DNA from 2 places in the Peribacillus sp. TH27 genome. Region 1 is predicted to be linked to the other one. Evidence: riboswitches for the same ligand, from Rfam matches in the RefSeq annotation. Region 1 holds a riboswitch; the other holds the start of a gene.
The links. A riboswitch is a leader RNA that binds a small molecule or an ion and turns the genes downstream of it on or off. The one in region 1 is predicted to bind S-adenosylmethionine.
Positions count from the first base shown of each region.

Region 2: linked by a shared signal. The riboswitch ahead of JFU24_RS13995 (sugar ABC transporter substrate-binding protein) and the one ahead of JFU24_RS14745 (methionine ABC transporter ATP-binding protein) in region 1 are both predicted to bind S-adenosylmethionine.

Region 1 covers NZ_JAEKEV010000002.1:2,794,129-2,801,275, forward strand. The annotation lists gene JFU24_RS14730 (M20 family metallopeptidase) at 85-1,293, opposite strand; gene JFU24_RS14735 (MetQ/NlpA family ABC transporter substrate-binding protein) at 1,374-2,246, opposite strand; gene JFU24_RS14740 (methionine ABC transporter permease) at 2,268-2,918, opposite strand; gene JFU24_RS14745 (methionine ABC transporter ATP-binding protein) at 2,932-3,954, opposite strand; SAM riboswitch class I at 4,358-4,470, opposite strand; gene JFU24_RS14750 (hypothetical protein) at 6,424-6,675, opposite strand.
Region 2 covers NZ_JAEKEV010000002.1:2,614,349-2,621,495, forward strand. The annotation lists gene JFU24_RS13985 (ABC transporter permease) at 143-1,150, opposite strand; gene JFU24_RS13990 (sugar ABC transporter ATP-binding protein) at 1,152-2,654, opposite strand; gene JFU24_RS13995 (sugar ABC transporter substrate-binding protein) at 2,720-3,835, opposite strand; SAM riboswitch class I at 3,952-4,057, opposite strand; gene JFU24_RS14000 (GTPase domain-containing protein) at 4,154-6,895, opposite strand.

The DNA.
Region 1 (7,147 bases):
CCTATATATATCGTTTTGTCTAAGCTAATGCACTTCTTATTTTATAGATTTGGAGAAGACCACTACTATTGCTATCCGATTTATTTATATTTCCTTTTGCTTCGCTTCATGAAAAGCTGTTTTAACCTTATCCAACAGATCTTTATCCGAAATCAACCGGTAGCCAGTAAGAGCAAGAGATTTTGCACCAGTGAGGATGGCTTTGTCTCCTTCTTGAGATTTAGCACAGTCGCGGAATTCATTTGTATGGGCAATCAAATCATCTGGTCCAATTTTTATATATGGATGGGCTGTCGGAACTATATGGCTTACGTTCCCCGCATCAGTCGAACCAAAACCACTATCTTTTCTAGGAGCTACCGTTTCTCCTAATTGAGTCAGTTCTTCCTTTAACAGTTCATCAAGAACTGGATTTATGACAAAATCAAGCACTTCATTTTGGAAACGTTCGACTTTAACTGTGCTTCCTGTGGCAAGTGCAGCCCCTTCAGCAACATCACGTATTTTACGCGATACATCCTGGCATAGCTTCCATGTTGTTGCTCTAATGTAAAATCGGGCAGAAGCATATTCAGGAATGATGTTAGGTGCTTCTCCACCATTGGTTATTATTCCGTGGATTTTGACCTCAGATGGGAGTTGCTGACGTAAAGCACTAATGCCATTAAATAGCTGAATAACCCCGTCAAGAGCATTTACACCTTGCTCAGGCGCAGCAGCTGCATGTGCTGATTTTCCGTAAAAATGAAAATCAAGTGGATCTACAGCCAAAAATGGACTTGTTACACCAGTTTGACCAGCTGGATGGATAATGATGGCTGCATCTACCTCATCAAACAAACCGTGCTTCGCAAAGCTGCCTTTTGCACTTCCATTTGGCCCTCCCTCTTCAGCAGGTGTTCCGAAAACAATCACCTCTCCGCCTGTTTCCTCTAGTACTTGAGATAGTGAAATTCCTGCTGCGACACTCGTAGTGCCAATGATATTATGGCCGCAAGCATGTCCTAGACCTGGCAATGCATCATACTCAGCTAAAAAGGCAATTTTGGGGCCTTTCTTTGAGGAGGCCTTTTTGGCGATGAAGCCAGTTTCATGCCCAGCTATATCACGGGTTACTTCAAATCCTGCATCTTGAAGTAATTTGGTCAACGTTTTCGAAGCAAAGAACTCTTGATTCCCAATTTCGGGGTTTGCATGGATGGCTTGACTCGTTTCAATATATAATTCGGAATGAAGGTCGATGTGATCTTCAATGATCTGCTGATGCTGCTTCTGCAATAATTCTCTCGCCATATTCTTAACTCCCCTTTTGGTTTAAAAAGCCTGACAGGCACCTTGAATCCATCCGGCATTCCTTCACTTTGTTCTATTCATCATTTTTCATTGGCTGGTTTTGTCCAAGCATCTTGGTAATTCACTAATTCGTCTACAGAAACATATGCAGGAATGGTGTTTCCTTTAAACGTTTTTTCAATGAACGCTTCCACTTCTTTCGATTGATAAAGCTCCACTAATTTTTGTAGCTCAGGACGGTCGGCATTTCCCTTTTTAACCGCAATGATATTAATATATGGTTTCGCCGTTTTACTTTCATGGAATAATGCCTCTTTTAAAGTAAGGCCTGCTTCAACGGCAAAGTTATTATTAATGGCTGAAGCATCGGCATCATCCAATAGACGCGGCGTATTGCCGGCAGCAACAGGTTTGATTTTCAATTTTTTCGGATTTTCCTTAATGATTTCCAATGATCCCGATCCATTGAATTCCTCTTTCAATGTAATCAATCCAGCTTCTTGAAGAAGGAGTAATGCACGGCCAAAGTTTGTTGCTTCATTCGGAACGGCTATCGTAGCGCCATCTGGAAGATCTTTGAGATCTTTGTGTTTTTTCGAATAAAGGCCCATAGGTGCAATAACAGTTGATCCGATGGCCTCTAATTTCAAATTTTGATCGTTAACAAATTCATCGAAGTAGGCAACTGTTTGGAATGAATTCGCATCAATTTCTCCTTCACTTAACGCAAGGTTCGGTTGGATATAATCATTAAAAGTAACAAGTTCGATATTCAGCCCATCCTTTTTCGCTAAGTCAACAATGTATTCCCATGTTCTCGTATCCCCGCTGCTGACACCGACTTTCACTGTTTTCACATCATCCGAACCGCCTGATGCACCCTCTTCGTTCCCGCATGCTGCAGCCACAATGGCCAATGCCAATACCATGATCGTTAATAAGATTTTCTTCATTTCTCCTACCTCCTGTTATTTTTATCTTCTTCTGATTTTTCTTGAAACAAAATTCCCGGTGGATTGCAATAATTGAACGATGATCACGAGCGCCGCTACTGTGACGACCATCGTCATCGTATCGAACCTTTGATAACCGTAAGCTAAGGCTAAATCTCCTACCCCACCTGCACCGACAGCACCTGCCATGGCCGTAGATCCAACAAGGCCAATTGTCGCTGTTGTAAATGTAAGGATCAACGAACTAAGTCCCTCGGGAATCAAAAAGCGATAAATGATTTGCCATGTCGTCGCCCCCATCGCCTGAGCTGCCTCGATGATCCCTTTGTCCACTTCCAACAGGGAGTTCTCCACAAGCCGGGCAATATAAGGAGCCGCGTAAAAGATTAGCGGAACAATGGCCGCATTCGTTCCGATCGCACTGCCGACAATCATTCTGGTAAACGGAATAAGTGCTACAAGCAAGATGATGAAAGGAACCGACCGCAATATATTGATGACCGGGTTCAATACATTAAAGATCCATTTATTCTCCAGGATGTGACCCTTTCTTGTAATGACAAGTAAGATTCCTAGCGGAAGTCCAATCAGCCCGGAAAATATCAATGAGATGGCTACCATATAAAGTGTGTCACCGAAAGCTGTCGACAGCTGGTCTGCCGTTATTTCCATTCCCCAAAGCGTATTACCCATTTATCTGCACCTCCTGGACGAGAATCCCCTCATCTTTAATATATTGATAAGCCTTGTCCACCTCTTTTTTGTTCCCTGTCACTTCAATAATTAAATTTCCAAAAGGTGTTTCTTGAATTTCAGAAATATTAGCTGATAAAACACTTAAATGAACATCATATTTTTTCGAGATGGTTGAAAGTAAAGGATTGCCTGATGTAGTACCAATAAAGTTAATTTTCCAAATAATCGGAATATATGATCCGGTATTTTTCAGGAAACTTTGTGGGATCTCGTCGTGAATAACAGTTCGTACAAAGTTTTTTGCGATACCTGTTTGGGGCTTCGCAAAAACTTCGAAAACCGAACCTTGTTCAACCACGCGTCCGCCTTCCATGACCGCAACCTTATTGCAAATTTCCCTAATTACAGACATTTCATGAGTGATTAGCAAAATGGTAATATTGTATTCTTTATTAATTTTTTTTAAGAGCTGCAGTACAGCACTAGTTGTTTGTGGATCCAATGCTGACGTCGCTTCATCACACAAAAGAATCGATGGGTTGGTAGCCAACGCTCTAGCAATCCCTATTCGTTGCTTTTGACCGCCAGACAATTGTTCCGGATAACTCCTTGCTTTACTTGATAAGCCAACGAACTCTAACAACTCGCCTACCCGCTCTTTGATTTCTTTACTAGGGGTTCCCGATAAAACTAGCGGCATGGCAATATTATCAAAAACTGTCTTTGAGTTAAGTAAGTTAAAATGTTGAAAAATCATGCCAATTTTTTTCTTTTCTGCCCGTAATTCCTTCGGGTTCAATTTGGTTAAATCCTTCCCCCCAACAATAACCTGTCCATCTGAAGGGTGTTCGAGTAGATTGACTAACCGAATCAACGTACTTTTTCCGGCTCCACTATAACCGACAACACCAAAAATATCGCCTTTTTCAACTGTCAAATTAATTCCTTTCAAAGCTTCAACAGTCTGTTTCTTTGTTTTATATACCTTTTTAACATTTTGAAATTCAATCATTCTGTCTCCCCCCACGCTGTTTATTTGTACGAATTCATTATCCAGAGAAGAGCTTTGCAAAGTTTCATAATGATAGGGTTAAATTTTCGAAACTCACGAGTAATTGCTCACAATTCACGAGTAAATGTGTGAAACTCACGAGTAATTGCGTGAAACTCACGAGTAATTGCGCGAAACTCACGAGTAATTGCGCGAAACTCACGAGTTAATCTGTCAAACTCACGAGTAATTGCTTATAATTCACGATTAGTGCGTGAAACCTACTAATAATTGCACCAATTCTCCAAATAACCATATACATTCTGAATAAACAAAAGAGGCCTCTTCCGTCATCAGACAGAAGAGGCCTCTTTTAGAAATAAAAAAGAGTAAACTCTTAATTTAATTATCTAAGAAAAGCTCCTTCTTATCTTTCAAACTTTCGTCCGTTGGAATTAGCACAGTATTTTTACAAAAGTAAAAACCCAGTCGCCGAGGTATCATAGGGCCAAGTCCCTCCACATCTCTTGATAAGAAATAACGTATTTATTTAATTATGTTCCTCACTATATATTCAAATTTTACTAATGTCAACTCTATTTTGAATAATCTAAAATATTTTTACAGTATAATTTTTAATCGTTCATTTAACTATACCTTAAGACAGGTCAGATTTTGCCCTGCATACCATGTATACGGGTAACCTAGGCATAGACTCTATTACAAAAAAACGAAAACATTACGAAGTCAGTCAGGATCAGGACTTCCTTCCTCATAAGGAAAGCTCTGTATCTTGATGAAATAACGGCAAACCTTTGGCAAACTCACTATTCAGGTTGCTACTCACGGTCTGCCTTATCCATGCGGGGAGCTCCCTGCGCCCCCCACTCTTATAATCTTTTGATTGGGGTTTACGTTTATTTTTGAGTTTTTGACCATTTTTTGATAGCAAACTTTCGGTACGTTTAGTATCAAAAAAGAAAAAAGAAAAAACAATAATAAATAGTACCATATATATGCGGTTATAAACTTTTTTGCATCTGTTTTAAATGTGTGAGGACCCTTTGCCCTCATATCTGTAATAATAAAAGTTATTTATTATTACAGCGAAGGAAGACTAAACATGTGTTTTTTCATCTTTAGCACTATTATAAAAGCTCTTTCCTTAGAAGAGTTTATTTCTTTTAATTAAAAAACACTCGGTAGAGTTTGAATTCTATAGTATGTCTACTTATCAGCAAAAACAAATCGCTATTTAGAAGCTTCTAATTTTGTCGATATCTACTCAGAATTTGTAGATATTTCTCGGGAAATTGTTGAAATTTGAATTTGGTGATTCCGAATAGTTGGAACAAAGGAATCTCTACTTTTAATTTGCTTGCCTTAGGTTTAAATAGTTATTAACGCAAATTAACATCTGAATATCGTAAAGGAGACTAAAAAAAAGGTAATAAAACCTTTTTCTTATTGCAGTAATGTTTCGTAATGGGTTCTTTGTTGTTCAGTTTTAACTATGACATATCGTTTGTCAGTTAGATGTTCATTTCACGCGGAGCTGCGAGTTCATTGGTTAAAAATTAAGATCTCTTTTAATTGAATGGGAACATGGGTTAAATAAATTGTCATATATATCGGGTATCGTTATCTCTTTTAAAGCTTCTAATTTTGTCGATATCTACTCAGAATTTGTAGATATTTCTCGGGAAATTGTTGAAATTTGAATTTGGTGATTCCGAATAGTTGGAACAAAGGAATTTCTACTTTTGATTTGATTGCCTTAGGTTTAAATAGTTATTAACGCAAATTAACACCTGAATATCGTAAAGGAGACTAAAAAAAAGGTAATTAAACCTTTTTCTTATTACAGTAATGTTTCGTAATGGGTTCTTTGTTGTTCAGTTTTAAGCTATGACATATCGTTTGTCAGTTAGATGTTCATTTCACGCGGAGCGCGAGTTCATTGGTTAATAACATTAAGATCTCTTTTAATTGAATGGGAACATGGGTTAAATAAATTGTCATATGTATCGGGTATCGCTATTTCTGTTTCATTGGTTCCTACCAATCTTTCTTTTTCTTGATACAAGGGTTCTTCTCTCTATCGTCTAGGGGATTGCCCGTATCGCGTAACGCTATAAGCGTTTCGATATCGGATTGAACGAAGATATGCCAATCGCTATCTTTTAACAGCTCCTATCCATATCGCTCTAAGTTTTAAACATACTTTCAAACAGTGGATTTTGTATCTCCACTTCTTCTGCCACTTCCTTGGAAGAGGATGCTCATTCATTCGGATGTATATCCTGTCGCATATCGGCTCCCTCTTTCTATTAAAGATGAAGGTTCTGTAGATTTATTTGCATGTTATATCGCCCCGCGATACGAAACACACAAAAGAACCGATCAGCCCCTTTCTTGAGGAACATTATTAAGGACATGGATCTTGCTGGGGCTGGGAAACTGTTGTTTTAAGCTGAGGCATATCGTTTGTCAGTGGCCATTCATTTCACGCGTAGCTGCGAGTTCATTGATTAAAACAATTAAAATCTCTTTTAATTGTTCGGGATTATGGATTGAATTGTCAAATTTATCAGGTATCGCTATCTCTGTTTCATTAGTTTCTTCTAATCTATCTTTTTGTTGATACACAAGGTCTTTAGCTATATCGTATAGGGACTTGTCCGTATCGCGTAACGCTATGAGCGCTTCGATGTCGGAGTGAATAATGATAGGAATCACCATCTTATAAACTCATATCCGTTTCGTTCTAAGTTTTGACCATACTTTTGAACAGTGGGTGTTGCATCCCCACTTCTTCTGCCACTGCCTTAGAAGAGAATACTCGTTCATTCGGATGTATATCAAGTTTGTAAATCTAACCCAGATTTTCTATTAAACCTATAGGTTTTGAATTTATTTGCATGTTATATCGCCCAGCGATACGAAACATACAAAAAGGAGACGGTCAACCCCTGTCTGGAGCAACTATTAAGGAGGACTCTTGTTTTTGAATGCAAGTTTTCAACCTCCTCAACTCCCTTTTTATCAAGCATGCCTTTTTTGCTTGCTTGTGTATTTTGTTTTAGTTGCATATCGCTTAAACAAATCTCCAATGAATTTCAATTGAGCCTTCGTTTGCCTTTAGAACGTCAATACATTGGTATCACCGAGCTCTTACATAGCAGGTACCAAATCCTGTAAAGTTAAAATACTC
Region 2 (7,147 bases), 180 kb from region 1:
ATGATGGTATTAGTTTTGGAAATGCATAATCCAAAATAAAAATATACCAGAACTGTTGCATTCAATAGGTAACGATTCTGGTATATTTAACGTTTTGCGGATTACTTTACGATGAAAAATAAGGTGTCATTCACACATAAGTCTAGTGTTTTTGCTTATAATAGGTAACCGCTAGCGCTAGGGCAAGTACGGTTCCTTTAACGATGTCCATCGCGTAGTATGGGACAGACATCATAATCAGTCCGTTTTGAAGGATTCCAATCAGGACTGCACCGATGAAGGTTCCGAAGGCATTCGGTTTCCCTGCTCCTAGAACGGATGAACCAATAAATGCTGCTGCAACAGCATCCATTAAGTAAGGAGACCCGGAATTGATTTCGGATGTCATGACACGGGAAGCAAGGACAATTCCCCCGATTGCGGCAAAGAGAGCCGAAAGGAGATAGGCCAGTACTTTGTATTTATTTACCGAAATTCCAGAAAGTCTGGCAGCTTCCTTATTTCCCCCAATAATGTACATATAACGACCGTGCTTGGTATAAGTCAAAAAGATATGGGTAGCTATCACAATGACTGCCATGATCAGAATAATCCAAGGGACCTGTCCAATCTTAGCGAAAAATGGGCTGATCAGTCCTTCAGCGAACGTTCCATCAGGCATGACCATATTTTGTGAAACCGTTGCTCCTTTTGTATAGGTAAGAGCAATCCCTTGGATGATGAACATGGTCGCTAATGTCATAAGCATGTCAGGAATTCTCAATTTTACAATCATGAATGAATTTAATGCTCCTACTACAAGCGACGCACCGATTGCAGCTAATATGGCAATCAGGGTATCCTGCGAAAACCAAACAAACATCGAAATGACGATCGCATTAGCCAATGATGCTACAGAACCAACGGATAGGTCAAAACCATCCACAGTTAAGGATATCGTAATTCCAATCGCAATAATGGTCACGATTGAAATAGAACGCAGAATGTTAATTAGATTATTAGCTTGAATGAAAGATGGATTTGAAACGGCAAATATCCCAACCAAAATGATAATCGTCAAGATTGTGCCGTATTTATAGAAAAAGTCGAATAAGTCTACTTTTTTCTTCGCTTTTGTTGTCTGTGTGAGAACAGGAATCGGTGTACTCATCCTATTTGCCTCCTGTTGAGTAGAATAGTAGTTCTTCTTCATTGGTTTTGCTTGTCTCTAATTCGATGACTGTCTTTCCACCATATAACACATAAGTTCGATTAGTAATACCGATGATTTCAGACAACTCAGATGATGCATATATAATTGCCTTCCCATTTCTGGCAAGTTGGGCAATCAATTCGAATATGTCCTTCTTGGCCCCTACATCGACGCCTTTTGTAGGTTCATCAAATATGTATACATCTGCATCAGCAATCAGCCACTTTCCGATAGCGACCTTTTGTTGATTACCACCTGACAAGTTTTCAACCTTAGCTTCCTCTGAAGGGGTTTTAATACCAAGACTCGTAATAATTTCCTTCGCTTTTTTCTTTTCCGCCTTACGATCTACAAAGCTGAATATCTTGCTGAATTTTCCGACACTTGCTGCAGTCAAGTTCGTTGCAACTGATTCCTGAACAAGAATGCCTTCTTTCCTGCGTTCTTCCGGTACAAGTGCTAGACCACTTTTTACTGCATGATACGGTGTTTTCAATGAAAGCTTTCTACCATTCATCACGACTTCCCCTGTTGTGATAGCAGTATGACCGAATAGGGTTTTACACAGCTCTGTTTTCCCTGCTCCAACCAATCCTGCCAAACCAACAATCTCTCCTGCTTTTAGATGAAGGCTAACATTTTTAACTTTTTCGGCATCTGACAGTCCCTTCACTTCCAGAACAACTTCACCAATCGCAGCATTTACAACAGGGAACTGTTCATCCATTGTTTTCCCAAGCATTCCCTCGACCACTTCGTTTTGGGTAATATCCGCTACTTCTCGACATGCAACACTTTTCCCATTCCTCATAATCGTAATTTCTTCACAAATTTCAAAAATCTCTGGAAGACGATGGGAAATAAAAATGATGCCAACGCCTCTTTGCTTTAATTCATTTACAATTCGAAATAGTTCTGACGTCTCCGTATAACTTAACGGAGCAGTTGGTTCGTCGAGGATCAGGAATTTGCATTCCGTCGAGACTGCTCTTGCAATCAGAACCATCTGTTTTTCAGCCAAGGTAAGATCTCTCACCAGCTTTTTCGAAGAGACACCAATTTTCATCTCTGCCAGGATATAAGTGGCTTTTCTATGCAACTCTTTCCAATGGACCATCTGTTTTTTGCCCATGTTTTGCACCGTATCATTCAACATTACATTTTCCCCAACAGTTAAATAAGGAATGAGTGCCGTATCTACTTCCTGATAAACAATTTGAATACCTTGTTCCTGTGCAGCCTTCGGTGAACGGATATCCTGCTTCTTTCCATCCAGAAAAATTTCACCTGTATAATGGGCATGAGCGCCCGATAAGACCTTCATTAGCGTAGATTTCCCTGCTCCGTTTGCGCCGACCACTGCATGGGCTGTCCCTGATTGTACTGAAAAATCAACTTCACTAAGCGCCTTTACTCCCGGAAATCCAATCGATATCTTTTTCATTTCTAGTTGTGTGCTCATGCCCATTCCCCCTATTAAACAGACACTCTCTTCACTAGAAAGAGAGTGTCTAATGACTCTGTTTTTTACTTTTTATAATGATCTTTCAATACTTTCATCCATTCTTCTTCAAATTCCGTTGATACTCCCCATCCTTCGACAATACCGGACAAGTTGGCCATGTTGACCGCTTCTTTTGAAGCTTGAATCTGCTCTTGTGAAATAAGTGAAGCTTCTAAGTCATATGTTTGCGGTGTTTCTTCACCCGCTAATTTTTTTGCCAAAATCCTCATATTCACTGCACCAATCAATTTCGGATCGACAGCTGCCGTGTAAGACCAAGAGCTGCCTTTCGCTTGAATCTCTTGAAGATCAGCATTAGATACGTCGATTCCGTATATCTTCACTTCATCGCGGCCAGCTTCTTTAATCGCACGAGCCGCTCCAATTGCGAATGCATCCCATGTTGCGAAAATCGCATCTAGTTTGCCTTTGGGATATTTATTCAACATTGCGGCTACCGCATTTTGTGTCTGAACCGAAGTATCTGCAGATGCTACTCCGAATCTTTCGACTTCTTTAATCCCAGGATTTTCTTTTAATTTTTCCTGATACACCGCATTTCTTCTCACCATTGGTGGGAAACCATCTACCCAAAGGTATGCGATCGCTGCTTCACCTTTTTGTTCTTCTATCAATTTATCAAAAGCCAGAGTTGCCAATGCTTCATCATCCTGTGAAGTTAAGGTCACACCGTCAATTTTAGATAAGTCGCTAATAGAGTCGAATGTAACAACGCTCTTTCCTGCATCAACCAACTTTTGAACGTCATTCACTGTTGCTGCATCATCACCATGGGAGATAATATAGCCGTCATAATCTTCTTGTAAAGCCTGGGCGATTGCATCATGGAATTTAGCCGTATCGCCATTTGCTGTATACGTATCCACTTGAAAACCTAATGCTTCTCCTTCTTCCTTCGCTCCAGCTAAATATTGAGCCGTATGATCATCTCCGCCAATCTTACGAATGACTTTGATTTTGGCACCTTCCCCTTTTGCAAATCGTTCTGGAACATTTTTAAAAGATACTTTTTCATCCTTCTTTGATTCTGTTGAACTTTGTCCTGAAGAGCAGCCCGTTAAAAGCAAAGCCGAAGCTATGACCGAAACGAAAACCCTTTTAAAAATTGACTTCCTCATTTTAGTTCCCCCTTCTTTTCACTCATTAATCTTATCAATTAGGTTGGTGTAAATCCCAAAATAAAAACCTCTCTAGAATAGAGAGGTTTAATCAGCTGATTTGCAGACTTGTCCCTCTCTTATCTGTCAAAACATTTCTGTTTTGCAGGATTTAGCACCAATTCCTAATGGAACGGTTGCTGGGCATCTTAGGGCCAGTCCCTCCGCCACTCTTGATAAGAGAATATAATGTGTTACGTTTTTCGTAATTACCACTTTATAGGGATATAGTCGTAAAGTCAATAGATTTTTGAATATTTAAAATGTTTCTTATTACACTTATTTTCTTTGTAGCTTAGCCAGACGCTTTTTCTCGATCTTTTCAAGTCTTTCTAACTGACGTAGTTTCACTTCAAATAGAGTAATCGGGTCACGGTATACTTCCGGATTTTCTCTCATATGCTCCAGTGCTGCCTGATGATCTTTGATTTCAGTCTGTGTTTGTTCTATCGTTTTTTGAAGTAAGGCAAATGAACTGCGATAGAAAAGTGAGATATCTCTATCCAAAGATTTTTCAAACAATCCGAATTGTGTAAGGAAACGGTCACTGATCATCTCTGCAACATCCTGGTAGTCTTCACTTTCTAGGTACTTCTTATACCGGTTGTACATATTAGCTTTATTTTGCGGAATCGCTCCAAACAACTTCCCTGCCCCTTTAAGCAGCAATTGCGATGGGGTCCGGCGTAGTAAAATATTAACGTCTTCAATGCGGATACTGCTTGTCATCCGATCCGCATCACGGCGCCAATCATCCAAAACTCTAAAGTCTCCCGCAAGTGTAATTCGCTCTTCTTTGTACAATTCATTGAACCCTGTGCTCATCTCATCCATAAACTGTTGAATTTGTGTAAATTCCAACTGAGATGTAGCAATCCAGTCTTGAAGAGAACGGTAATATTGCGGCATAATCTTGTCTGAAATATATGCCTGAATCTGCTCATTCATTTCATCGTTCAACTGTATATGAACTTGGCTGAAATCGCTACTTTCCGTTAATGATTTAGAACATTCTCTTAGTAATTCAGGGATTCTTGAAGAAAGCTGTTTTTTCACTTCTTCTTTAATTGAACGATACGACCTTATGATATTTTCACTTTTTTCTTTTTCCAAATCTGCCAGTTGATTGACGGCTCCATTCAATTTGACTTCCATCTGCTCATTCCAAGAAATTGAGTGCTCGCATTTCCGCTCATTAGCTGCCCGTTTTTCTAGCAGGTAAGATAACGTTTTGCGAATGAATGCAAGAATCTTCTCAGATCTTCTTTCCTTCCAATTATCAGCTTGATAATTCGAATCAAGGAAGGATGAAAGGTCCTGTAACTGCTGTTTGCTGTCATAAAGTTTGGAGAACGCAAATACTTTTGCGTTCGGGAAATACGCATTCACTTTATCCCATGTTTCATCTTCCATCCGGACTGCCACTTGGTCACTGTAAATCGTATCCATCTTATTTAGTAAGAAATGAATCGGAAGTTTCGGTGCCATCATTTGAATTTCCAATAACAAATCTCGTTCACTACCGGTGAAAGGCGCTCGTGCATCGAGAACAAACATCAATCCATCGCTGCCCTGTAAATACCCTTGGAAATCAGAGTCTACACTTTTTTCCCCATTGAACCCTGGTGTATCAAGTAAACGCAGGCGATTATTTTTTAGGTAGTCACTAATAAGGGTCACGTCGACAATGGTTCCGCGCTGACGGCGTGTTTCATCCAATTCAGTTAACTCACCAACGACTTTGTGATCTGTATCTGTAATTTCATAGATTTCCAGATTATCTCCATCTTTGACACTGACAAGGGACGAATGGTCCTCGGCAGCAATACTCTCTCCAGCAAGCGACTGAATAAAGGATGTTTTGCCATTGCCTGTGCTTCCGACAAGAAGAAGATTGAAATTTTCGGTATCCTTAAGTCCGTCTACCATCCATTTCAGTTTATTGCCAACTGTTAAGTTATTCTCTTCAGCCCACTGAATAATGGAATTGAACAGTTTTTCGCCCGCTTCCAATCCGCCTCCCAATTTAGGCGATTTTGCTAACAGACTTTCTGCATCCTGAACAACCAGTGCATTAATTGTATCAGGGAAAATTTCATTCCATGACAGAACGGAAGCCGCTGCAAATAACGAAAGCTCTCCATCCGCGATTTTCAACCAATTTTCCAACAATCTCGGCACAACAGGACTCAAATCTTTGATTAAGTGTGTTCCTTCAAGCAAACCGGCATAAGCATCCCGATAATAGACAGAAAGCTCATCCCATACATCACCTGGATGTAATTCGATGCCATCTATCAAATTATTAATGACTCTAAGCCATTCAAAGTAGGAATCTGTATATTTATAATTTTTCCAAAGTGCAACCGTCATTTTTTCAAAGCGATCCTGATCAAGGTTGTATAACGCCTCGAGAACATTTGAGAAATAATCCGGAGCCATCGATTGAGCAACACCTTGCTGGATATACGTTTTCAGCACATCAAACCAAATCATTGATTCCGTACGGATACTTTCATTCGCGGCTAAAACTACAGCACTGTTCCAATCCTTTTGTTCTTCAAAAAAGGAGCGTGCAATTGCGGTGACATTCGGGTAATCAGGTTGAAAGTCGACTGCTTCCTTAACAACTTTTGATGCCAAATCATTTCTTGATTCTACTATGTAAAGAGAGAACAGCTGTAGAAGGACTTCCGTTTTCAATACCGCTTCATCCGTACTGACGGATTTATATATATCCTCAGCGGTCGAATACATCTCTAGTTCAAAATAAGCATCAGCAATATTCTTTTTCGCCCATGAACCAAGTTCACCTTCTATGTTTTCCCACTTAAAAATGGCTGCTTCATAGTCATGATGCTGGAAGTATACTTCTCCTTGAGCAAACCGAACTGCAGTCAAATCCGCTCTTTCCTTTTTTTGTTCCACGAGAAACATTTCACCTAATGTTTGAATTGGATGCTTGCGTGTATCCTCAATCATTGTTTCATAGTATTTTTTCCCAATCAGTCGTTCATCCATCTTTATTCCCCCGATATATTTCATATTTTCAATTAAAGGATAATCATCGATATGGAGTCTTTATGAAAATCGAATAATAACTTTTCTCAAGACTTTGTCTATGAAAAGAGATTTATAGGTTCCTTTAGTTAAGAAAATTATTTATAAACCTTTAAAATATTATTTTAACAAAACAATATGGTAACAACATTTCATGACTCTTACAATTTTAAAACAGAAACAAATAGAATTGTAATGAATTTAATATAAGAC